DNA from 4 places in the Rossellomorea yichunensis genome. Region 2 is predicted to be linked to each of the others. Evidence: riboswitches for the same ligand, from Rfam matches in the RefSeq annotation. Region 2 holds a riboswitch; each other region holds the start of a gene.

Region 1 (5,772 bases), on a different contig from region 2:
AAATCAACTGGTACAACAATTTATGCTATTGGATGAGCGTAGAGAAAGAGCAATCGATGAAGCCGTTCAGCTTTGTTTGAAAGATCAACCGTTTACAACGGATGCCATTAATCATGTGACGAACGAAATCAATATCCTTGCCCGTCAAGGTGTCGTTCCACAGAGAAAGCTTGTCACAATTGAAATGGTGAAGGAGTATGCAGCTAAATTAAACTAATTTAATCAGAGTTGCTTCTCTTAGTCTGCAGTTAACGGACATTACATAAAAGACCCCGACACATCTAATCCATGTTAATGGTGTAAGAGTGTCAGGGTCTTTTACTTTGTATGTTTGAACTTAAGCTTTTAATGCGCTATTCCACCCATCGTATACAAATACAGGTTGTGTACCAATTTCTGCACGTTCTATGACGGCATAGTTTTTATGTGACACGACGGTCTGATCGTCCGGTAAATCCAGCTTCTTCGCAACATCCCTGTCCATTTTGACAATGACCGTATTTTCTCTAAGGGTAGTAACTACACCATTGATTACATGTTTCTTCCTTTTAAACTGAACGGTATCTCCAAGGTTTGCATTGTCTTTTGAGTACACGAATGTATTTTCCATTTTAATATCCCCTTTTTAATAAAATGTAATATGTTTCTAATCTAGTTTATAAAATTGAAAGAATTTTCTAATAATATTATTCTAACTGGTATTTATATAATTTTCAATGAATACTTATCCTTCTTCTACCACAATTCATGTTTATCAAAACCTTTTCAGATTACTTTTTTGTTTACTTACGTTCTTCCCTTATTATACCTATTGGCTACCACCAAAGGAAAATCCTCCCTTTTAATATTTTTTAACAAAAAACGCCTGAAGAGAAATGTTCTCTTCAGGCGCCTTGATGTATTAATAAGCGAGTGCATTTTTCTTTTCTTCCTTCATGAGGACGAAGCAAAGGAAAATCCCCAACAGGGATAGAACTGCGAAGAATAAGTACACCGTGTAAATGGAGTACGTTTCATAGATAAAGCCGCCAACAAAGGTACTGAACCAATTCCCCAGTCCGTTTCCGATTGCTGAATATACCGTAACGGCCGTTGCTGTAATGTGGGAAGGCGTGATTTCTTTAATGTAGCGCAAGCCGGCTGGAATGAATAACCCAATGGCAAGACCCTGCATGACAGCCGATGAATAGACAAGCCATAAACTTGGTTCTGTAAAGTAAAAGAGCCAGCGGAGCATGGAAGCAGCACCTGCCAAAGCAGCGACGGTTAACAAACCAAACTTATCAATCCAGCCACCGGCGATCCTCATAAAGGGAACTTCCGATAACACTGCAATCAGGAACGCAAGACCAATCCCCGCATACGTTCCACCTGAATCTTCAACAAATAATCCGAAATACACATTGTTTGCTAAATTCGGACCGAACACTAAGAATGTGACTGCTAAAAAGATAAGGAACTTTTTCATCGTGAATAATTCCTTCATCCCTGCCTTTAAATCAAGCTTGGCTGCCGCCCTCTCTTTCGGAAACCGGAAGGAAAGGAATCCGGATAGTACTAAACAGATAAAGAAAGAGTAAAAAATGATGGTTGGCCCGATAAATCCTTCTGAAAGTCTTCCCATCATAAAGACTGCAATACCGAAGCCCAAAGAGCCGAACAGGCGGATATTTCCGTAGTTATACCTGACTTTACTTGTATACTTCAAGCTGATACTATCAGAAACGGGAATGATTGCACTTTGGAAAATGGCCACTAGAATGGCCACGATAAGCAGGCCATAGTAAAAGTCCATAAACAAGTAACCGAGTGCAAAGATCCCCGCTACTAAAGAGGTTAAACCAAGAACCACGGTGGGACGATTGGTCGTGTCACTCACCATTCCCCAAATAGGCTGGAAGAAAATCATCATGATGGGACCTACAGACATGATCGTTCCAATCTGATAACCATTTAATCCCACACTTTCGCTCAAATACACACTGAGTAAGGGATATAAACTACCAACACCGAAGAACGTTAATAAATAAAATCCTTGTAAGGTAAAAATTTGATTTCGTACTGTTCTTTCCACTACCGTATCCCCCAAGATGTTTTTTGTCTTCCTTATAGTAGACCTTGAACGTTCAATTGTCTATGAGTTTATACCTTATTATGGATAAAGTCATGCTTTTCGTCGAGCTACGGCGGCTAGTCCCTCGAGGTCATAAGTCAATAACGACAAAAAGGCATAAGGCGCCTTTCCGACGTTCTTGTCTTATGCTTGTCGGGACTGAATGAGCCGCCTCCGCTTTTGTTTCATCCAGCTACGGCGGCTAGTCCCTCGAGGTCATAAGCCAAGAACGCCAAAAAGGCATAAGGCGCCTTTCCGACGTTCTTGTCTTATGCTTGTCGGGACTGAACGAGCCGCCTCCGCTTTTGTTTCAGAAAAAATTCCCGTTTGACTTTTTCGAGTAAACCCTTTAAAGTATGGAAGTATATTTTAAATCAACTAAATACGATATTCTTCTTATCCAGAGAGACGGAGGGACTGGCCCTGCGATGTCTCGGCAGCGGACTCATATTGAGTGCTGTGCCACATCCAGCAAGCGAAATGCTTGAAAGATAAGAGGAGTGTTTCGTTCTTTTGAAACCTCTTCTTATTTTGGAAGAGGTTTTTTGTATGTTAGTAAATTGGACGCCAAAGGAGTGTTAGGAATGAATCAAGAAAGAGGAAATTTATTGGCGTTACTGCCTTTGATCATATTTGTTTCACTGTTCCTTGGAGCAGGCATCATTTCCGGAGACTTTTATGCCTTTCCTGTATTAGTATCGATTATCATTGCATCCGTAGTAGGTTTGTTGATGAACCGAAAAGAGACTTTAACGGCTAAGATAGAGCGTTTCGCTAAAGGAGCCGGTCACCCTGATATCATGATCATGGTCTTTATCTTTCTGTTAGCAGGAGCATTTTCCGGAGTGGCTGAAAAGATGGGGGCCGTTGATTCAACCGTAAACTTCGCTCTATCCGTGCTCCCTGGTAACTTGATCATCGTTGGATTATTTATTATCGCTGCTTTCATATCATTATCAATGGGTACGTCCATGGGAACGATCGCAGCACTTGCGCCAATCGGTGTCGGGATTAGTTCAGGTACAGATATTTCTATGCCCCTTGCGATGGCGACAGTTATTGGAGGAGCGATGTTCGGAGATAACTTATCATTCATTTCAGATACGACCATTGCAGCTGTTCGTACTCAGAAAACGGAAATGAAAGATAAATTTAAAGTGAACTTCTTCATTGTATTACCTGCTGCAATCGTGACAATGGTGATTCTCCTGGTTCTTACTATGGGGAATCAATCAACTGTCGGAGCGGAAAGCTTTAATTGGATTAAAATCCTGCCTTATCTTGGAGTTATCATCGGTGCTCTTGCAGGGTTAAATGTGTTTGTCGTTTTATTAGGCGGAATTGTTTTAGCTGGAATCATTGGATTCATAGATGGAAGCTTTACTCCATCCAGTTATTTCGGCAGTGTGGCCGATGGAATGACAGGAATGGCAGAGATTGTGATCCTTTCCATACTGATTGGCGGAGTTGTCGAACTCATTCGTCATAACGGCGGGATCCAGGCATTACTTTATCATGCCACACGCAGAATCAAGTCTCCTCAGGGAGCACAGCTTGCTACTGCAGGATTAGTGAGTTCCACTAACCTTTGCACAGCAAACAACACGATTTCGATCATTATTGCCGGTCCACTTGCCAAATCGATTAGTGAAAACTATGGAGTGGATGCCCGTAAATCAGCCAGTATCCTGGATATTTTCTCTTGTTCGATTCAAGGGTTGATCCCATACGGAGCACAGGCACTGTTAGTGGCTGAAGTCGCAGGCATTTCACCGGTCAGCATCCTCCCATATGCCTTCTACCCTGTCCTGATTGCTGTTTGCGGTCTGATTGCCATTCGATTTGCACTGCCGAAATTCACACGTAAATCAGCACCGGAAGCTAACCCGGTTCGATCTTAATTTTAGAGAGACAAATCCTTTGGGGTTTGTCTCTTTTTTTGATACGCTCTTTTCTCAAAAATTGTTGCTTTTTAACATAAGCTCTGCAAGGCTCTGTCAATTAGCGTGTGCCAGATGGTGATGGGAACTGCTCCGCTTGCAGCTAGCGTTCGGCCGAGCCTCCTCAGCTTACGGAACGGGGTCTCGGCACGACCGTACTTCCGCAGGAGTCTGCGCAGTTCCCCTCACCATCTTTATCAGAATTTTTATGACAGAGCTTCAAGGTGTACAAGAAAACAATGTAACTAGAAAAAATAATTCTTCTTCCTTAAAAGAATACCTTAAATGAGACTGTTTGCTAAACTTATTTTTATTGTTTTCCATTAAGGATACATGCTTAGAAAGTTGATTCTCGCTGCAGGATGTTCGACTCCTGCGGGAATAGCTGGACAGGTGAGACCACGGAGGCGAAGCCGAGGAGGCTCACCGCCAGCCCCGCGGAAAGCGAGCATCCTGTAGCGGAAATCAACTATTACTTTCTCCTCCTCTATAATAGCAACAAACTATTTTGATAAGAAAAAAGCAGATTCCGTTGCCAGGAATCTGCTTTCTTTTTATAACAAATCATTTACATGATACAGCTTACCACTTTCGATTTCGCTTTCTGTTACAAGTTTAATCAGAGCATTTGCGACCGTATCTGTTTCACGAAGCATTCCTTCCTCTTTGTAGCGCTGAAAGGATTCGACATCGGCAAAGGCTTCTTTAGAAGAGGAACGGATCTCTCCTTGCATGTCCGTATCCATGACCCCTGGGCTGAAAGCAATCACTTGATGCCGGCTATGCTTTTTAGAAAGCTCTAAGCTCACGGTTTCCGTCAACATGTTCACACCTGCTTTGGTTGCGCAGTACGTACTCCATCCGTGAACAGGACGACTTCCTGCTCCTGAGCTGATATTGATCATGATCATCTTCGAGTCAGATCCCCGGGCTGCTTTTATCATCTCATTGGTTGAGATCATGGGAGAAAGTAAATTCACATGCACACTCGTTTCAAGAGCTTGGTTTTCTACTTCACCAGACCGATTGATTGGTGTCACCACACCGGCATTATGGACAATATAGACTCTGTCAGATTGATATCCGAATACTTTTGTCCCCACTTCACGGAAGACCGCTTCTGTTTCTCCTGATTGTGCAAGATCGCATGGAAAGAATTCATACGAAACCTCTTTTTCCCCGGCAAGCTTTTGCAGTCTTTCATTATTTGATCTGGAAACATTGATCAAACCTATGCCTTTTTCGATAAATAGCTTGGCGATCGATTCACCTAATCCTCTTGTTGCTCCCGTCACAATGGCATAATCCATATGGAATCATCTCCTTCTTACCTTCTGATTATAAGGGAGGGTCTTCTTATATCAAAAAAATAAGCTTTGGTTTAACAGAAGATTTACAAAGAAAGAGCACACCATCAAGGCATGCTCTCATCAATCAAATGATATTCAGGTATTAAATCTGACAGTGGTACAATGGATGCTTTTTTCTCATAAAGAGGAAGAAACTCTTCAAGCATGGTTGCGACCTTGATTCCTGTGACCCCGACATGACCTATGGCAATGGTGGAAGTGTCACTGTCTAATTCTTTAGAAAGAAGCTTGGCTTGCTTTCCGATATGCTGGATGGTATAGACATCATCAAAGAATAATTCATTTTCAAGATAGGGAACACCCAATTCTTTCGCAAGCTTGGGAATGACGCTCTTTCCTGTTGTTTTAC
Region 2 (5,772 bases):
TGTACAACACAAATATCATGCTGATTGGCAAGAGTGACTGTTTCTTCAAAGAATGATTTTGTGGCAGTCGCTCCAGTAGGATTATTCGGGTAGTTCAGAAACATCAACTTTGCATTTTCCAGCTCATTACGGGAGTGTTCACTATAATCAGGCAGAAAGCCATTCTCCTCACGTAGAGGCATTTTAATCATACGTGCACCTGCCAATGCTACCCCTGATAAATAATCGGGATAACCGGGATCGGGCACCAATACCCCATCACCAGGATTCAATAAACATTGAGGGATTTCAACTAACCCCGCCTTTCCTCCGAACAGCACAGCGATCTCTGTTTCCGGATCTAATTCCACACCATATTCACGAAGGTAGAAAGCAGAGATCGCCTCTTTAAAGGACGATAAGCCACGAAATGGAGGATACTTATGATTGGACGGCGAAGCTGCGGCTTCTGTCAGTTTTTCCACAATATGTTGAGGAGTCGGTTGATCCGGATTTCCCTGGCCCAAATTAATGACATCATGTCCCTCTTTGACCACAGCATTCACTGTTTTGGCGAGGGATGCGAAAAATTGTTCAGGTAATAAATCTAATCGCTTTGCTTTACTAAAGGTTTTCATTTGCTCACCTACTACATTTTTTTGAAAATTAATTACTTTCAAATTCTAGTCACAAATGATATAACGGAAAATAAAGAATGTAAAGGAATAAATTCCAAAAAGTCATTAATGAGGTGAAAGAAATGATTCAAAAGATAGGTCTTGCACAAATTGATATTGTGTTCGGGAATCCCGAAAAAAACAAGCAAAAAGTAGAAGAATGGGTTAAAAAAGCAAGTGACGACGGCTGTAATACCGTTGTGCTTCCTGAGCTGTGGACGACTGGATATGACCTTACGAGAATGGATGAAATCGCTGATGAAGGAGCAAAAGACTCTACCTCCTTCCTTTCTGCACTATCGAAGAAATATTCCATTCACATTGTAGGTGGTTCTGTTGCGCAGAAATCCCAGGAGGGGGTGTCCAATACACTCCTAGTTACGAATTCAAAAGGCGAGTTGGTGAAAAAGTATTCGAAGCTTCACTTGTTTAAATTAATGGATGAACATCATTATTTACTTCCTGGGCATGAAGATGGCATCTTCACCCTTCAAGACACAGAAATGGCCGGATTGATTTGTTACGACATCCGTTTCCCGGAATGGTTCAGAAAACAAGTTCTTTTAGGTGCCAAGGTTGTTTTTGTCGTAGCAGAGTGGCCGGCAGCACGAATTGATCATTGGCAGACCCTCTTAAAGGCAAGAGCGATTGAAAACCAATGCTTCGTGATTGCCTGCAACCGGGTGGGAAGTGACCCGAACAATGAATTCGGCGGTTGTTCCCTCATCATTGATCCATGGGGAGAAGTTCTTTCAAAAGGATCGCAAGCGGAAGAATTGGTTACAGCTGAAATCAATTTACAGGAAGTAGAAAAGGTCCGAAATAAAATTCCGATATTCCAGGATCGAAGACCGGATTTTTATTAAAAAGGTTATTTTTCAAAAAAACGTTGACATGGAAAATACTTCGATGGTACTATTCAAATCAAATGAAACATTCTGAAAGTTTAATTAAATAGTTAACGCAACTCTTATCAAGAGCTGGCTGAGGGATTTGGCCCTATGAAGCCCAGCAACCGACCATAATACCGTTGTATAACGGGGCGCAGCATGCGCCGGATTGAATGATCCAGTAAGGCACGGTGCTAATTCCAACAGAAAGATAGTCTTTCTGAGAGATAAGAGGCGACGAAGATACCTTCTTCAAGCCTCTTTCGAACATGAAAGAGGCTTTTCTTATGCCACGGAAAAGCCTCCACAACACAGTCTTTCATAAGTCTGTACTATAAGGAGGAACGATGATGGCAATTACGAAACTCAATGCATATCAACCACTAACTGAACAGGCGGCAATTGCACTGGCGATTGGCTTACGAATTTTTGAGGACGGCACTCTCTTAACGTGTGAAGAAATTGGAGACGGGAATTTAAATCTGGTCTTTCGAGTATTAGAACAGGAAACAGGAAAAGGAATCATCATCAAACAAGCCCTTCCATATGCGAAGGTTGTAGGCGAAAGCTGGCCGTTGACAATCGAACGGGCAAGAATAGAAGCGAGTGCCCTTAAGCTTCAGCAATCATTTGTAGGGGACCTCGTTCCTGAAGTGTACTACTCTGATCCGACACTTGCGATTACAGTCATGGAAGACTTGAGTGCACTGACCATTGCCCGGGCAGGCCTTATCAAAGGAGAAGTGTATCCCAGGCTCTCCCATGACATTGGAACATTTTTAGCTAATACCTTATATTTCACCTCTGATTATGCCCTTCATCCTTTTAAGAAAAAGGAGTACGTGAAAGAATTTTCAAATCCTGAGTTGTGTAAAATCACTGAGGACCTAGTATTCACGGACCCTTTTTTCAACAGTGAAACCAACGATTTTGAAGAAGAGCTTTCCCAGGATGTCCAACATCTATGGGATGATTTCACCTTGAAGCTTGAAGTGGCCAAATTGAAAAAGAGCTTTCTTACTGAAGGAGAAGCACTTCTTCATGGAGATCTTCATACGGGAAGCATCTTTGTAGATAAGAATCAAACGAAAGTAATTGATCCCGAGTTTGCCTTTTATGGACCGATTGGCTTTGATATTGGACAGTTCATTGCCAACCTTATTTTCCTGGCCATTTCAAAACCTGAAGAGAAGGAAACGATTCTCTATCACATTGAGAATACCTGGAACGTCTTCTCCACTGCGTTCTCCAAGCATTGGAAGGAAAGCGGAGACGCCTACACGAAAGTGAATGGCTACCTTGAATTTGTATTGGAGAAGAGCTTTCAAGACAGCATCGGTTTTGCAGGATGCGAATGCATCAGAAGAACGATCGGCCTCGCTCATGTAGAAGATCTGGATGGCATACCGGATAAAGCACGAAGATTACAGGCAAAGCGGACCTGCTTGACACTCGGTAAGGAACTGATAATAAAACGAAAACAGATCTTTTCGATTGAAAAGCTTCTGTCCATATTAAAATCCCATTCTGAATAACCAAAAGGAGTTTATCATGACACAAACATTGACCATACCAACTTCACTAGAGTGGCATGAAGATTATTTATTGATCCTTAACCAACAAAAACTGCCTAACATAGTGGAGTACATTAAACTGACGACCATTGAAGACTATTATGATGCGATTATCACACTAAAAGTGAGAGGTGCACCTGCCATTGGCATCACGGCTGCTTACGGCTTAGCCCAGTCTGCATGTCAGTATGAAGTAAAAACGCTAGAGGAATTTATCGACCTGTTTCAACGTGACAAAAAATATCTCGCAGATTCACGCCCTACAGCAGTCAACCTGGTTTGGGCTTTGAACCATTTAGAAAAGGTGTTAGAGAATGTTTCTTCAGTTAATGAAGCTAAAACCAACTTACTCCATGCTGCCATCCAGCTTCATGCAGAAGACGAGGCAGTCTGCCGTCTTATAGGAGAAAATGGTTTGAGTGTATTGAAGGATAAACAAGTCGTTATGACCATCTGTAATGCCGGGTCCATTGCAACGAGTAAATACGGTACCGCATTGGCACCTTTTCATTTAGGAAGAGAAAAAGGAAAAGCGTTTCAGGTTTATGCTTGTGAGACAAGGCCCGTTCTGCAAGGAGCCCGCCTGACAACTTGGGAGTTACAGCAATCAGGAGTAAATGTCACTCTCATCACAGATAGCATGGCTGCCCATACCATGAAAGAAAAAGGTATAGAAGCCGTGATTGTCGGGGCTGACCGGATTTCTGCCAACGGGGATACTGCAAATAAAATCGGAACGTCCATGCTTGCCATTTTGTGTAAACATTTCAATATACCTTTTTATGTCGCAGCTCCTTCTTCCACTTTCGATTTATCCAGCTCCAATGGAAATGATATTCCCATTGAAGAGCGAAACCGGGAGGAGATTACAACGCTCGGCGGGACGTTGATTGCGCCAGGAAACGTTCCTGTTTATAACCCTGCATTCGATGTTACTTCTCATGAACTGATTACCGGCATCATCACGGAAAAAGGTGTCCTGTACCCTCGCTTCGAAGAAAGTATTCAACAAACCATAGGTATTAAATAATAGCCAAAAGAAGAGCTTCCTCCTGCTCTTCTTTTGGCTTTCACATTATTCCACAAATAACTTTGTCGACGCCCACATTTCCCTCGGATTCACTTCATAAATGCTATTTTCCCGGTACATGAACTGATGAATGATAAATTCTCTTCTTAAGGTCGCAAAGTCTTCATGGAATTGCTGAATATATTCATTCAAATCTTTTTCCTTATATTTTTCTCCCACCTTTAATCCTTCCACCATATGTTCCAAAATAAATAATTTCTTCTTTTGTTGAGAAGGAATCGTTTTAATCCGTCCATTCTTCTCCAGGAAATTATTCATCACCTTTTGTTTTTCTTTCAATAAATTCTCTGACATCACACTTTCCCCTTCCTCTCCCTAAGCAAACTGATGAAGGACATTTCCATGATGACTCAGGACTTTTTTATTCAAATAGTAGTAAACAGTGTTCTTCTCTCTTCGTGAATAAACAAGATTGCACTCTTTGAGTTTCGTTAGGTGGTGGGATATTGTCGGGGCGGTGAGTCCAAGTTTTCCCGCAATTGCTCCTACATGCAAGCTTTCTGATGCCAGCAAATAGACAATTTTTATCCGCGTCGGATCCCCCATCGTTTTATGGAAAGCCACCTGTTTACTTAATTGCAACATGTCTCCTCCTCTCTAATTAGATTACTATCTAATTAGATGATAATCTAAATAGATAAAGGAATCAATCAGTAATTTTAAAAAACAGGCATCCTCCCTAGGGAGAATGCCTGTTATTCATTCTATTTTTCTAATAACAATAAGGTTTCTTTCTTATCCACCTGCTTACCGGCATAGCCTGTAAGTGTTTTATTCTTTCCAATGACACGGTGACATGGAATGATGATGGGGAATCGGTTGGCTTTATTCGCTTGCCCTACTGCCCTGACAGCTTTAGGTCTTTGAATCGCTTCGGCAACATCCTGATATGACCTGGTTTCACCAAACGGAATCTGTTGCAGGGTGTTCCATACGTCCTTCTGAAAAGACGTTCCCTCTATCTTCAGGGGGAGATCAAATTCTGTTCTCTCCCCCTTAAAGAATTCTGTGATCTGTTCTTGTGCTCTTAGTAATATTGGATTCTCGGTGTGAAAATCCGCTCGTGAATCATTTTCTAAAAATTGCACCAAAATTAGATGGCTCTGATCCGCTTGAAGTTCTAACATTCCAATCGGACTCTTCATTACAATAGAATCATATGACATTATCCAGGACTCCTTTACGATTTAGGGAGATAAATGTGGAAGATGGTCCCTTCCCCGACGATACTCTCAACCTGAACGCTTCCTTTATGCTCTTTAATTATTTTAAAGCTTACCATCAAACCAAGTCCAGTTCCCCGTTCCTTCGTTGTGTAAAAAGGTTCACCAAGCTTTTTAATCTTATCCTTTGAAATCCCGCCACCCTGGTCTTTTATGCGAATGTGAATCATTTCATCATCCGTCTCTTGGATCCGGATGGAAATGAATCCACCGTCCGTCATGACTTCAATCGCATTCTTGATGACATTTATGAATACCTGCTTCAACTGATTTGGCTCTGCTATGATGGTTGGGAGATCCGCTTGGTAACTCTCCTCGTACTGTACATTGTGCATGACT
Region 3 (5,772 bases), 430 kb from region 2:
AACAGCTTCGTGTCGAGATGCTTAGGTGGATCGAGTTCAACAATGATCGTTTTCTTTTTCCTTACTTGCTCATGCAGCAAGCTTCCCTTGATAGAAGGTGACGATAACTGAACAACCTTTTTTGTTTTCACCACTTTTTCTTTCACTGGCTCCCGGCTTTTTAACCTGCTTGCTACAGAACGAATGTGATCAGGTGTCGTCCCACAGCAACCCCCAATGATCCTTGCACCTTGCAGTCGCAATTCGTTGCTTATATCTCCAAAGTAATCAGGCTCAGCAGAGTAATAGAATCGACCTTCTTCATAGTTTGGCAGACTGGCATTGGGATAGACGGATAGAAATGCCCTTTTAGGTAATGGAACTTCCTCTAATGAGTTCACCATATGAAAGGGACCCATGCGGCAATTGATGCCGACAACATCGGCCCCCAATAACTCTAATTGTTGAAGAGCATCTTTTATCTCCATTCCATTTTGAAGAACTCCCGTTTCATGTAGAGAAACTTGAGCAATGACAGGAATGTCTGCTTCACGTTTTGTAATGTTCAATACAGTGGTTAATTCTTCGAAATCATAATAGGTTTCAAGCAGAATGCCATCTACACCCTCTAATAATAAACAGTATAGCTGTTCCCGAAAGCTTCTTTTGATTTCTTCCAGCGACACATTTTGTTTAATGCCCCTGATTCCCCCGATGGTGCCCAGAATATAGGTGTTTTCACCCGCTGCTTTTCTTGCCAGACGCACTGCAGCTGTATTTATTTCTTTAACCGAATCCTCCAATCCGTATCTGGAAAGCTTTTGATAATTGGCTCCATACGTATTGGTCTGAATGATATCTGCTCCTGCATCAATATACTCTTTATGGACTTTCAACACTTCATTTGGGTGAGAAAGATTCAGCTCTTCAAAGCATCTGTCCACTCCATATGAATACAACAACGTTCCAATCGCACCATCTGCAATTAAGATTCTCTCTTTCAGTGCTTCCAGCAACGGCTTCATGACATTCCCTCCTTTTTTATAAATTTATCACGTTATTTCTTTTGATCTTTTGTATACTATCTAAACCTTTTTGAAGATCCTTAATCAATTCGTCCACGTTTTCAAGTCCTACTGATAATCGTAATAAACCATCTGTAATCCCTCTTCTTTCCCGTTCTGCTTTTGGCATGGAAGCATGTGACATCCTTGACGGATAGGATAGAATTGATTCAACAGCTCCTAAACTGACGGCGAATACAGGAATGTTTACATTTTGAATGAGTTGCTTCACTTCCTCTGCCCCTTTTAACCGGAAGGAAAGAACCGCCCCGGGACCCTCTGCTTGTCGAACTTGAATTTCACGACCGGGATGATAGCTCAATCCCGGGTAATACACTTCTTCTACTTCCGTTCTCTTTTCTAAGAAGGCCGCAATCTTATATGCCGATTCTGATGATTCCTTCAATCGAACGTGCAGTGTTTTTAGTCCTCTTAAGAGCAGCCAGCAATCCTGAACACCGAGGACAGCACCAAACGAATTCTGCAAGAAAGCAAGTTTCCCGGCAATCTCTTCATTTCCCGTTACGGCAAGTCCTGCCAAGACATCACTATGTCCCGCAAGAAACTTCGTGGCACTGTGTAGCACAACATCCACACCCAGGCTGATCGGCCTTTGCAGCAGGGGAGTCATAAATGTATTATCAAGAAAAGTTAAACATCCATTAGCCTTGGCAAGCTTTACGACTCCTTCAATATCGGTGATATTCAGAAGCGGATTGGATGGTGTCTCCATATAAATCACTTTCGTATTGTGCTTGATTGAACAAGCCACTTCATGTAGATCTTTCATATTCACAAATGAATATTCAATTCCAAATTTAGTGAGGACCTCGGTAATCATTCTGTATGTCCCACCGTACACTTCTTCTGATACGAGAACATGATCTCCACTCGACAATAATAAGAAGCTAGTGGAGATTGCTGCCATCCCTGATGAAAAGGCAAAGCCTCTTACTCCACCTTCTAATTCCGCGATCGTTTCTTCAACGGTTTCCCTCGTCGGATTTCCCGAACGGCTGTAATCATACGTTCCATATTGATCAAAATCCTGTTGATGAAAGGTCGTAGCATGATTAATCGGTGTAGAGACCGCTCCTGTTTCTTTATCAAATCCGTGAGAATGAATGAGTGACGTTTGAAGTGAAAATGGTTTTTTACTCATACGTAAACACCTCTTTTTCCAATTGTTGAAAAACATTCTCCAGATCTTCTATCAGGTCATCAATAAATTCAATTCCTACAGAGAACCGCAGGAGTCTGTTGCAGATACCCAAACTCTTTCTTTCTTCTTCAGGAATGTCTGCGTGTGTTTGAGTGGCGGGATAGGTGATAAAGCTTTCGACCCCTCCTAAACTTTCAGCAAACGTTATAACTTTTAAGTGTTGGAGAAAGGGAGAAACCCATTCTTCCTTTGCGATACGAAAGGAAAGCATGCCACCTTTTCCCGGATATAATACGTCTGTTACACATTCATGGGCATCAAGATACTTCGCTAACTTTCTTGCGTTTTTTTCGTGCTGTGCCATTCTGAGACTAAGGGTCTTCATTCCTCTTAATAAGAGCCAACAATCAAAAGGGGCGAGAACCGCACCGATTGAATTTTGAATGGTGTAGATTTTTTCCGCCAACTCCTCTGTGTTTACAATCACAACACCTGCCAGCACGTCATTATGTCCCCCTAAGTATTTCGTGGCGCTGTGAATAACGATGTCTGCTCCTTCAGAAAGTGGCTTCTGCAGAATAGGTGTGTAGAAAGTATTATCTACAATTAAAAGCAATCCGTTATGCTTAGCGAGCCCGGCGACCTCAGAAATACTTGCTTCATTCATTAATGGATTGGTTGGTGTTTCAAGGAAGATGGCCTTTGTTCTCTTAGAAATTTGCTCTTCTATGGAGCCGGCATCACTTGTATCGACGAAATGAAATTTGATCCTATATTGTGCTTCATACTGTACGAATAATCGGTAGCTACCGCCGTATAGGTCTTTTGAAACAATCAATTCATCCCCGGTGGAAAATAAGCTAAGGATAGCCTGAATCGCTGCCATCCCCGAGCTGAAGGCAAATCCTCTGTGCCCTTCCTCCAATTGAGTGAGGGTGTCTTCTAAGGTGGCGCGGGTTGGATTACCTGTTCTTGTGTAGTCATAACCTGTCGATTGCCCAACTCCCTTATGTTCATAGGCAGTCGCTAAATGAATGGGTAAGCTCACAGCACCCGTGGCAGGATCTTTTCGATTTCCCGCCTGGACAAGCATTGTATCAATATGTTTTTTCAACCTTCTTCTCTCCTTTTCTATCTTGAATACGAAAAGGGAAAAAACAAAAAAACCTTCTTAATGAAAATAAGAAGGTTTTGTACGTTCGTTCTCCCTCTTATCGTCCAAGTTGACATCAACTTGCTGGAATTAGCACCATACCTAAAACTTTGGCTGGTTGCTGAGGTGTCTTCGGGCCAGTCCCTCTACCTCTCTTGATAAGAAACTATATGATTTTGTGAAAAATAACTTTCCCATAACTTATAACAAAGAAGAAGAAATGTCAATGAGAATTATGAATTATCTGAAAAACAAAATGATCATCGCGCTTCATCTCCCTGTTCTATTTCAATGATAAATTCCTATTTTCCTTTTAATCTCCTTCATGAATGGGATTGTTTTTTCCCGTGCTTTTTTTGCTCCAGTTTGTAAGATGGTATCAAGCATATGGGGACTCGCCATCAGTTCTTCATATTTCGATCTTGGTTCTTCGATAAAAGAGTTCATTACTTGGAATAGCTCTTTTTTGGCATCTCCCCAGCCTATTCCTTCTTGAAATCTCCTTCTCATTTCTTCAACTTGATCGGAAGTTGCAAATTCTTTATATAACGCAAAAATGACGGAGGAGTCAGGATCCTTGGGCTCCTCAGGGGGTGATGAATCTGTTTTGATTTTATTAATTAATTTTTGAAGCTTTTTTGATTCTTCAAATAATGGAATGGTGTTGTTATAACTTTTACTCATTTTACGTCCGTCTAGTCCCGGTAGAACAGCCGTTTCTTCTTGGATGACATATTCAGGAATGACAAATATTTCTCCATATTGTTTGTTAAAGCTTTCAGCTATGTCTCGTGCAATTTCAACATGCTGTATCTGATCTTTTCCGACAGGTACCATCTCGGTTTTAAAAAGGAGGATATCAGCTGCCATTAAAATTGGATAGGTGAATAATCCCATATTGACTCCAGCATCAACATCTTTGCCGCTTTCTTTATTTTCTTGGACCAATGATTTATATGCGTGGGCACGGTTCATTAATCCTTTCGGTGCAAAACAAGACAGAATCCAACTCAATTCAAAGATTTCAGGTACATCAGATTGACGATAAAAGATCGCTCGATCAGGATTCAAACCTAATGCTAACCAAGCTGCTGCCACTCCATAAGAAAGTTCTTTCATTTCATGCTTATCGTGTATCTTCGTTAAACCATGATAATCCGCAACAAAATAAGCTGTGTTGTAGGATTGGTTCTCAGCCAATTGTAATGCCGGTTTGATTGCACCAATATAATTCCCCAAATGAATACGGCCTGTTGGTTTAATACCAGTCAGAACTTGTCTTTTCATAACCATTCCCTCCGATGAAAAATAATAAAAATAAACACAAAAAGGGCTTCCCATCCTCTAAAAAAGGACGGGAAACCCGTGGTGCCACCTTCATTCGCTTACACTTTAGTAAACGCACTCATCTGTACAGAAGTCGCCTTCGATACATCGTCTCTTTTATCGGTGAGACCTTCCGCCATAACCTACTTAATTTCAGCATGGATGCTCAAAAGCCCATTCAACGATTTCACCATACTGATTCTCACCAGCCATCAGCTCTCTGAAATGTTTCGTTCGTCTACTCTTCTTCCTCATCGCATTTCATATTTAAAGTGTTTCCATTATTTTAATGTATAGGGAAATAATGGTCAAGTGGGTGCAAACACATTTTAGATTTCTTTGGATGAAAGGGGAAGGAAAAGCTTTATGCCTCTCTTATTGAATGGAAGAAATTTCATATCGGCGATCAGATGACTGGCATATCCGATTACACATGCTTCAAATACCCCATCAATCATTAAAGATGACTCTAGATAATGAGCAATCACGCCATAATATACGATTCCAAGTACAGAGTGAGTATAACTTCGATGTGAAACGAATGAGGCAAAGAAAATATAGATACCTAACAACCATAACCATGTTTCATTCAGCTGCCAACCGCATGCTGTCACACCGATGCCAGTAATCATCAGCATTCTTCGCTGAGTAATGAAACTTGAGAGAATCATCATTCCTGCACCATATCCAATACCTAGCCATCGTTCTTTCCCGATTCCTTCCAGATAGCTGTATACCATCATTAGAAACCCAATGATTTGTGCTACTGCTCTGATCATTTTAGGTGAAAAAGTAACCTTGTTACTAAGTTTTCCGTCAATATCCATATCAGGCATGAGTCCGGATATCCCACCTATTGCCACAAGTGCGGCCGTTATGTCAGGACCAGATCCAAATGAGTTGGCCACAATAAACCCTGTTGCTGCTCCAATTGCCATATGTGCTGTGCCGTTCAAGTGTGTCCTCCTACTCTCTTATCACATTATGTATATACTAGATTACTATAATAGCCTTTATTAACCATATTGACTATGGGAAGTACGAATTAATTTCTAAAGATGAGCCGATATGCGCTCAATAATTTCAAA
Region 4 (5,772 bases), on a different contig from region 2:
AAGCAGGTTGGAGCGGTTATTTAAACTGAAGAAGCTGCCGTTCCGCCGGAAGTTCGTGATTCGGGAAATCATGCGCAACCTTCCAAGAGCGCTCTTTTTGATCATCGGTGTAATGTTTGCCTCGTTATTATTGTTGTTCGGCTTCGTCACCAAGAATTCGATGGAGTACCTGGTGACCGATAATTTTCAACAAGTGTACGACTATGAGTATAGCTATCTATTCAAAGCTCCACAGACTGACCATCCTGAATCGGGACAGATCGGAGCTGTGGCCCCATTTACCACAGATAAGGAGAGTTTGTCGATTACAGGCCTGAAACCGGATAATACAGCCATTCGATTAGAGGACTCTAGCGGTGAAAAGCTCAAGTTCAATTCAGTCATCATGAATAAGTCCCTCTCAGATAAATTAGGGATTCAAGAAGGTGATTCGATTCATGTGACAAATGAACTGACGGATAAATCCTTTACCCTCACCATTGATCACATCGCAGTATCGTATCTCGGAAGTATGATCTATATGCCTCTAGAGGAATTCAACCAATTAAATGACTATCCTTCAGGAAGTTATACAGAGATTTATTCAAACAAAGAACTCACGCTACCGAAAGAAAAGATCGTTTCGACAACCAAAACATCCGATACGATTGACGGATTCAATGAAATGATCAAGCCGTTGAACTATGGGGTAGCAGCGATTGCCTTTGTTGCTGCCATCATTGCTGTCATCATCATCTATATACTGATTTCATTATTAATTGAGGAAAATTCATTTAAAATTTCACTCATGAAAGTCATCGGTTATCGGGAGAAATCAATCATGAACATGATGATCGGCTACAATATTTGGTTTATCATCCTTGGATTTGTAATAGGAATACCCGTAACGCTCCTATCAATTTCAGCCTTTATGAATTCAATCACCTCAGAGATGAATGTGACGATTCCCGTAAAGTTGGATTGGATGAGTGTCCTCATCAGTTTTATCATCATCATCGCATCATATCATGTATCCCTATGGCTGAATCATCGGAAGTTGAAAGGGATTTCTATGAACGAAGCGATTAACCGGAGTTCGGAATAGAAACTGTAGTTTGACGTTAAACCGATAAAAGGGTACCAGGCATTAAGAATGCCACGTACCCTTTTATCGTTATCATTCGATTCCCTGACAAACCGGACAATAGTACAGCCTTCTTGAAGCCGCCACCGTCTTCTCGATTTCACTTCCACAATTGAAGCAAGATCCACCTTCCCGGTTAAAGACCCAGTGACGATAACGTGAACGCTTCACTCCTTGGCCTTTCATTTTCTGTGCTAGGTCGAGATCATTGGTGATCCCACCAGTCTCATACGATTGTCTCACTAAATCCTTGATGCTATGTGCAGCTTTCTTCAATTGCTTCTCTGTGCAGTCGACTGGCCTGAGAGAAGGATGTATGCCAGCGAAAAACATGATTTCAGATCGCAAATAATTTCCGATTCCGGCTACGAAACCTTGATCCAGCAATAGAATCGACCATTTGCGGTTTCGGAATCGTTTGTCCTTCATCCGTTCCATCAGCTCATCTACTGATACCTCTTCGCTTAAAAGATCAGGTCCTACTTTTGAGACGAATGGGTGCCCGGGCACTTCTTCGTCACGAAGAACCTCTATATCAGATGCACTATAGAGAAGTGCCGATTTATTCTCATTATGTATGGCCAATCGGAGCTGGCGGTTTGTTTTCGGGTAGTTATATGTGTTTCTGATATACCATTTCCCGTAAAGCTGATTGTGGGAGTAGATGGTGTACCCATTGTCAAAGCGGATGAGCATGGCTTTTCCCTTCGTATCGACCCTTGTCACGATCGACCCCATTAGCAGATCCCCGTAGTCTTCTAAATGAAGGAAGGCAAAATAAATATCTTCCACGGTTTTATTTTTTAGAGCACGCTCTACTTCATCTGCAGCTCTTCTGATTTCCGGACCTTCTGGCATGGCAGTTTCTCCTTTTTTAGTATAGTTGTTCCCTTTTTTCTTCCTAAAGTAACATTCGGATAGGCTGGGCTACTCATCTATTTCATGGTCTTGACATTATTCCAATATATTGATAGAGTTTTAAAAAATCTACATATTTCTTATCCAGAGAGGTGGAGGGACTGGCCCTTTGAAGCCTCAGCAACAGGTCTGTGAAGATACTGTGCTAATTCCAGCGGGTGATTCAAACCCTGATAGATAGGAGCAATCTTTTATTTGTCGGTGACGCACTCGTTCAGGGTGCGTTTTTTGTTTGTCTACCCATTCCACAATATATTTAGAAGGAAGGGTGTTTTTGATGGAAAACGCAGGACAGAGTTTTAAAAGAGCGATGAAGACACGTCATTTAGTGATGCTGTCTCTTGGGGGGGTGATCGGAACCGGGCTTTTCTTGAGTTCGGGGTATACGATTCATCAGGCAGGACCATTCGGGACGATCCTTTCTTATTTGGTTGGGGCGCTGGTGGTGTATCTTGTGATGCTTTGTTTAGGTGAACTTTCTGTCCATATGCCGGAAACAGGATCCTTTCATAGTTATGCTGCAAAGTTCATTGGACCTGGGACCGGGTACACGGTGGGCTGGTTATATTGGCTGACATGGACAGTGGCATTGGGGTCGGAGTTTACGGCGGCTGGCTTGATGATGCAGCGTTGGTTTCCTTCGATTAGTGTATGGATCTGGAGCGCGGTCTTTGCTGCGTTGATTTTTGTGCTTAATACGTTGTCGGTGCGGTTTTTTGCTGAATCTGAATTTTGGTTTTCTATAGTAAAAGTGATTGCAATCGTTGCGTTTATTGTGATCGGGGCAGGGGCGATCGTCGGGTTCATCTCTCTCAGTCATTCAGAGCCCGCTCCGTTTTTCTCGAATATCACAAGTTCAGGGTTGTTTCCGAATGGGGCATTTGCCATCTTGATGACCATGCTTGCCGTCAATTTTGCCTTTTCAGGAACAGAATTGATCGGGGTTGCGGCGGGAGAAACAGAGAATCCATCCAAATCGATTCCTAAAGCCATCCGCACCACGCTTGTGAGATTGATCATCTTTTATGTAGGGACGATTATCGTATTATCCGCTTTATTACCGAGCCAGTCAGCCGGTGTATTGGAAAGTCCTTTCGTAGCGGTGCTTGGTCGGATTGGAATCCCGTATGCCGCCGATATCATGAATTTTGTGATCATAACGGCCATTTTATCAGCGGCAAACTCCGGTCTGTATGCTTCCTCCAGAATGCTATGGTCGCTCTCAGATAAGCAAATGATCTCACCGGTTTTTGCCAAATTGACTGATCGGGGAGTCCCTCTCAATGCGATAGTTTGCAGCATGCTGGGAGGGGGGCTGGCATTGCTTTCAAGCATCATTGCACCGGGGACGGTCTACATCGTAATGGTGTCGGTCTCTGGCCTTGCGGTAGTAATCGTGTGGATGAGCATTAGTGCTGCCCAATTTCTATTTCGAAGACAGTACATAAGGGAGGGAAACGATGTGAAAGACTTGACTTATCGGACGCCGCTCTACCCACTCGTTCCCATTGCGTCATTTCTGCTTTGTCTAGCTTCTTGTATCGGCATTGCCTTTGATCCCACTCAGAGGATAGCCCTTTATTGCGGAATCCCATTTATCGCCCTTTGCTATGGAAGCTATTATCTAACACAATACGTAAAGAAAAGAGGAAGAGGTTATGTCGAATCAACTGAAGCTAAATCCCATTGATGCTATTTTACAAATAGATTCCCAACTGATTTTAGATGGAGCATTAGCCACAGAGCTGGAATCCCATGGCTTTGATTTAAACGATCCCCTTTGGTCTGCCCGTATACTCCTCGAAAAACCGGAAGCGATTGAGAAGGTTCATGCTGATTATTTCCGTGCAGGAGCCGATTGTGCGATTACAGCCAGCTACCAGGCAACGGTGGATGGTTTTCGAAAGCGAGGAATAGAGAAACCTGAAGCTCTGGAATTAATCAAGAAAACGGTTACTCTTGCCAAAGAAGCCCGGGATGACTTCTGGAAGGAAGAGAAGGGAAATTCGAATCGGCCGAAGCCAATCGTTGCAGGTTCTGTAGGACCTTACGGGGCATACCTTGCCGACGGCTCTGAATACGTGGGGAACTATGGAGTAAGTGATCAACAGTTAGCAGATTTCCATTTTCCGAGAATCCAGGCATTAGTGGAGGCGGGAGCTGATTTGTTGGCGTTTGAGACCATCCCGTCCTTGCAGGAAGCAAAGGTACTAGCTTCACTTCTGAAAGAATTTCACGATACCTGCGCCTGGCTGTCTTTTTCATTAAAGGATGGAGAGACGATAAGTGATGGAACGGGGATTGAAGAGTGCGCGCGTGTGTTCAATGACGATGAACAAATCGCTGCAATTGGTGTGAATTGTGCACCGATACCTGCGGCCGAGAAGGCGATAAGCGTATTAAGCAGAAACACTGACAAACCAATCATCGCGTACCCGAACTCAGGTGAGACTTACAATGCCGGGACCAAAACGTGGCATGGAAAGAAAGGGTGTTGCGCGTTTGATGAGGAATCAGTAATTTGGTACGAGGCAGGTGCCCGTATCATGGGTGGTTGCTGCCGGACGGATCCGGGTCATATTGAGGCGTTGGCGAAGAGGTGGAGGTAGGCAGTAACACTTAAAATACAAAAAGCCCAAGTAATACATCCACTTGGGCTTTTGTATTATTATCGCTACTATTATTTAATAGAAAACGTCTCTTTAATCAGCAAGTCCTCAGGTGATTCCCCGATCTGATCTTGGTGGAAGTAATCTCTGATGACTCCATCCTTTAAATAGTTGACGATTGAGACCATTGTCATACCTTGATCTAAAGCGAGGTAGGCTTGTGTCACTTCTCCCGTTTCCACATTGACTGAAGCAAGGAAGCCATATTTACCATACATATCGAAACGTTTCAACGCATGGATGTTTTTGAATGCTTCCATCGGTGCGTATTCAAGTGCCAGGAATGTGGCATGTGGAGTGACAGTGCCATCTGACTTATAGCCGTCCATACCCAGAGGTGTAGCGGCAAATTCTGAATAATTATCCGGTGTGGCTGCTGGTGACATGCCCCAGGCTGCATACCCTTGCTCTTTAGCATATTGAATCTGGATGTCTACATGACGCTTATTGTTCAAGCCGAGTGCGTTCTTCCCGAGTTCTTTTTCCTTCAGTACAAGCTGTGGCATCAATGCTTCAAACATGCTTCCTCCCCAGCTTGGTACATATTTAGTGCCCTTGTAGCTGTAATGTCCTTCGAAGACATCTACGCCGTCATATGTTTCTGTATATCCTTCAGGAATTTGAGCCTGCCAATCCCAGCTTTCTGGCATGGTGCGGAACATTCTCCACCAGTGCTCTTCAGGTACGTCCTCTTTCCCGATCGCGATGTAGCTTGCCACACGTGGTTCCGTATAAAAGGCACCGTAATGGTGAGAAGTATAGCTCTCGGTTGCTACATCATATCCGCCACGCATTTGTCCTACTTCCGGGGTGTAAAGAGTGGAATAATCCATGTCCTCTACTAATGCGTGAGTTTCTTCATAGAGTTCCGGATACGCTTGTCCAACTACAATGAGACCAGCAGACAGCCATCCATTATCTACAGTTGAGATGAATTGACCCCAATCCGTCATAAGCGTTGCATCTTCTGTATAGTACCAGTTGTAAAATAACCCGTTCCATTTTTCCATGTCTTTTAATGAACTCAACGTCTTTCCGATGTTTGTCACGGCTTCTTCACGT

Evidence for each region. Region 2 has a riboswitch for S-adenosylmethionine ahead of mtnK (S-methyl-5-thioribose kinase). Riboswitches for the same ligand answer to the same signal wherever they lie in the genome.
Region 1: linked by a shared signal. The riboswitch ahead of RSX31_RS21335 (Na+/H+ antiporter NhaC family protein) and the one ahead of mtnK (S-methyl-5-thioribose kinase) in region 2 are both predicted to bind S-adenosylmethionine.
Region 3: linked by a shared signal. The riboswitch ahead of RSX31_RS03875 (methionine biosynthesis PLP-dependent protein) and the one ahead of mtnK (S-methyl-5-thioribose kinase) in region 2 are both predicted to bind S-adenosylmethionine.
Region 4: linked by a shared signal. The riboswitch ahead of mmuP (S-methylmethionine permease) and the one ahead of mtnK (S-methyl-5-thioribose kinase) in region 2 are both predicted to bind S-adenosylmethionine.

The regions. Positions count from the first base shown of each region.
Region 1 covers NZ_JAVYAD010000010.1:24,962-30,733, reverse strand. Annotated here, with positions in the region: gene RSX31_RS21350 (YpbS family protein) at 1-217, shown strand, start outside; gene RSX31_RS21345 (DUF2187 family protein) at 338-610, opposite strand; gene RSX31_RS21340 (MFS transporter) at 902-2,074, opposite strand; SAM riboswitch class I at 2,507-2,611, shown strand; gene RSX31_RS21335 (Na+/H+ antiporter NhaC family protein) at 2,698-4,014, shown strand; gene RSX31_RS21330 ((S)-benzoin forming benzil reductase) at 4,608-5,363, opposite strand; gene RSX31_RS21325 (divergent polysaccharide deacetylase family protein) at 5,468-5,772, opposite strand, start outside.
Region 2 covers NZ_JAVYAD010000001.1:355,920-361,691, reverse strand. Annotated here, with positions in the region: gene RSX31_RS01825 (pyridoxal phosphate-dependent aminotransferase) at 1-617, opposite strand, end outside; gene RSX31_RS01820 (carbon-nitrogen family hydrolase) at 740-1,522, shown strand; SAM riboswitch class I at 1,624-1,780, shown strand; gene mtnK (S-methyl-5-thioribose kinase) at 1,897-3,081, shown strand; gene mtnA (S-methyl-5-thioribose-1-phosphate isomerase) at 3,098-4,150, shown strand; partial or broken gene RSX31_RS01805 (DUF2087 domain-containing protein) at 4,196-4,792, opposite strand; gene RSX31_RS01800 (methylated-DNA--[protein]-cysteine S-methyltransferase) at 4,915-5,376, opposite strand; gene RSX31_RS01795 (PAS domain S-box protein) at 5,391-5,772, opposite strand, start outside.
Region 3 covers NZ_JAVYAD010000001.1:782,519-788,290, reverse strand. Annotated here, with positions in the region: gene RSX31_RS03885 (bifunctional homocysteine S-methyltransferase/methylenetetrahydrofolate reductase) at 1-1,004, opposite strand, end outside; gene metC (cystathionine beta-lyase) at 1,021-2,205, opposite strand; gene RSX31_RS03875 (methionine biosynthesis PLP-dependent protein) at 2,198-3,319, opposite strand; SAM riboswitch class I at 3,414-3,523, opposite strand; gene RSX31_RS03870 (tryptophan--tRNA ligase) at 3,647-4,645, opposite strand; T-box leader at 4,706-4,948, opposite strand; gene RSX31_RS03865 (metal-dependent hydrolase) at 5,014-5,640, opposite strand; gene RSX31_RS03860 (NUDIX hydrolase) at 5,737-5,772, opposite strand, start outside.
Region 4 covers NZ_JAVYAD010000007.1:226,100-231,871, reverse strand. Annotated here, with positions in the region: gene RSX31_RS19385 (ABC transporter permease) at 1-1,084, shown strand, start outside; gene nei (endonuclease VIII) at 1,157-1,981, opposite strand; SAM riboswitch class I at 2,119-2,225, shown strand; gene mmuP (S-methylmethionine permease) at 2,319-3,731, shown strand; gene mmuM (homocysteine S-methyltransferase) at 3,700-4,650, shown strand; gene RSX31_RS19365 (glucoamylase family protein) at 4,722-5,772, opposite strand, start outside.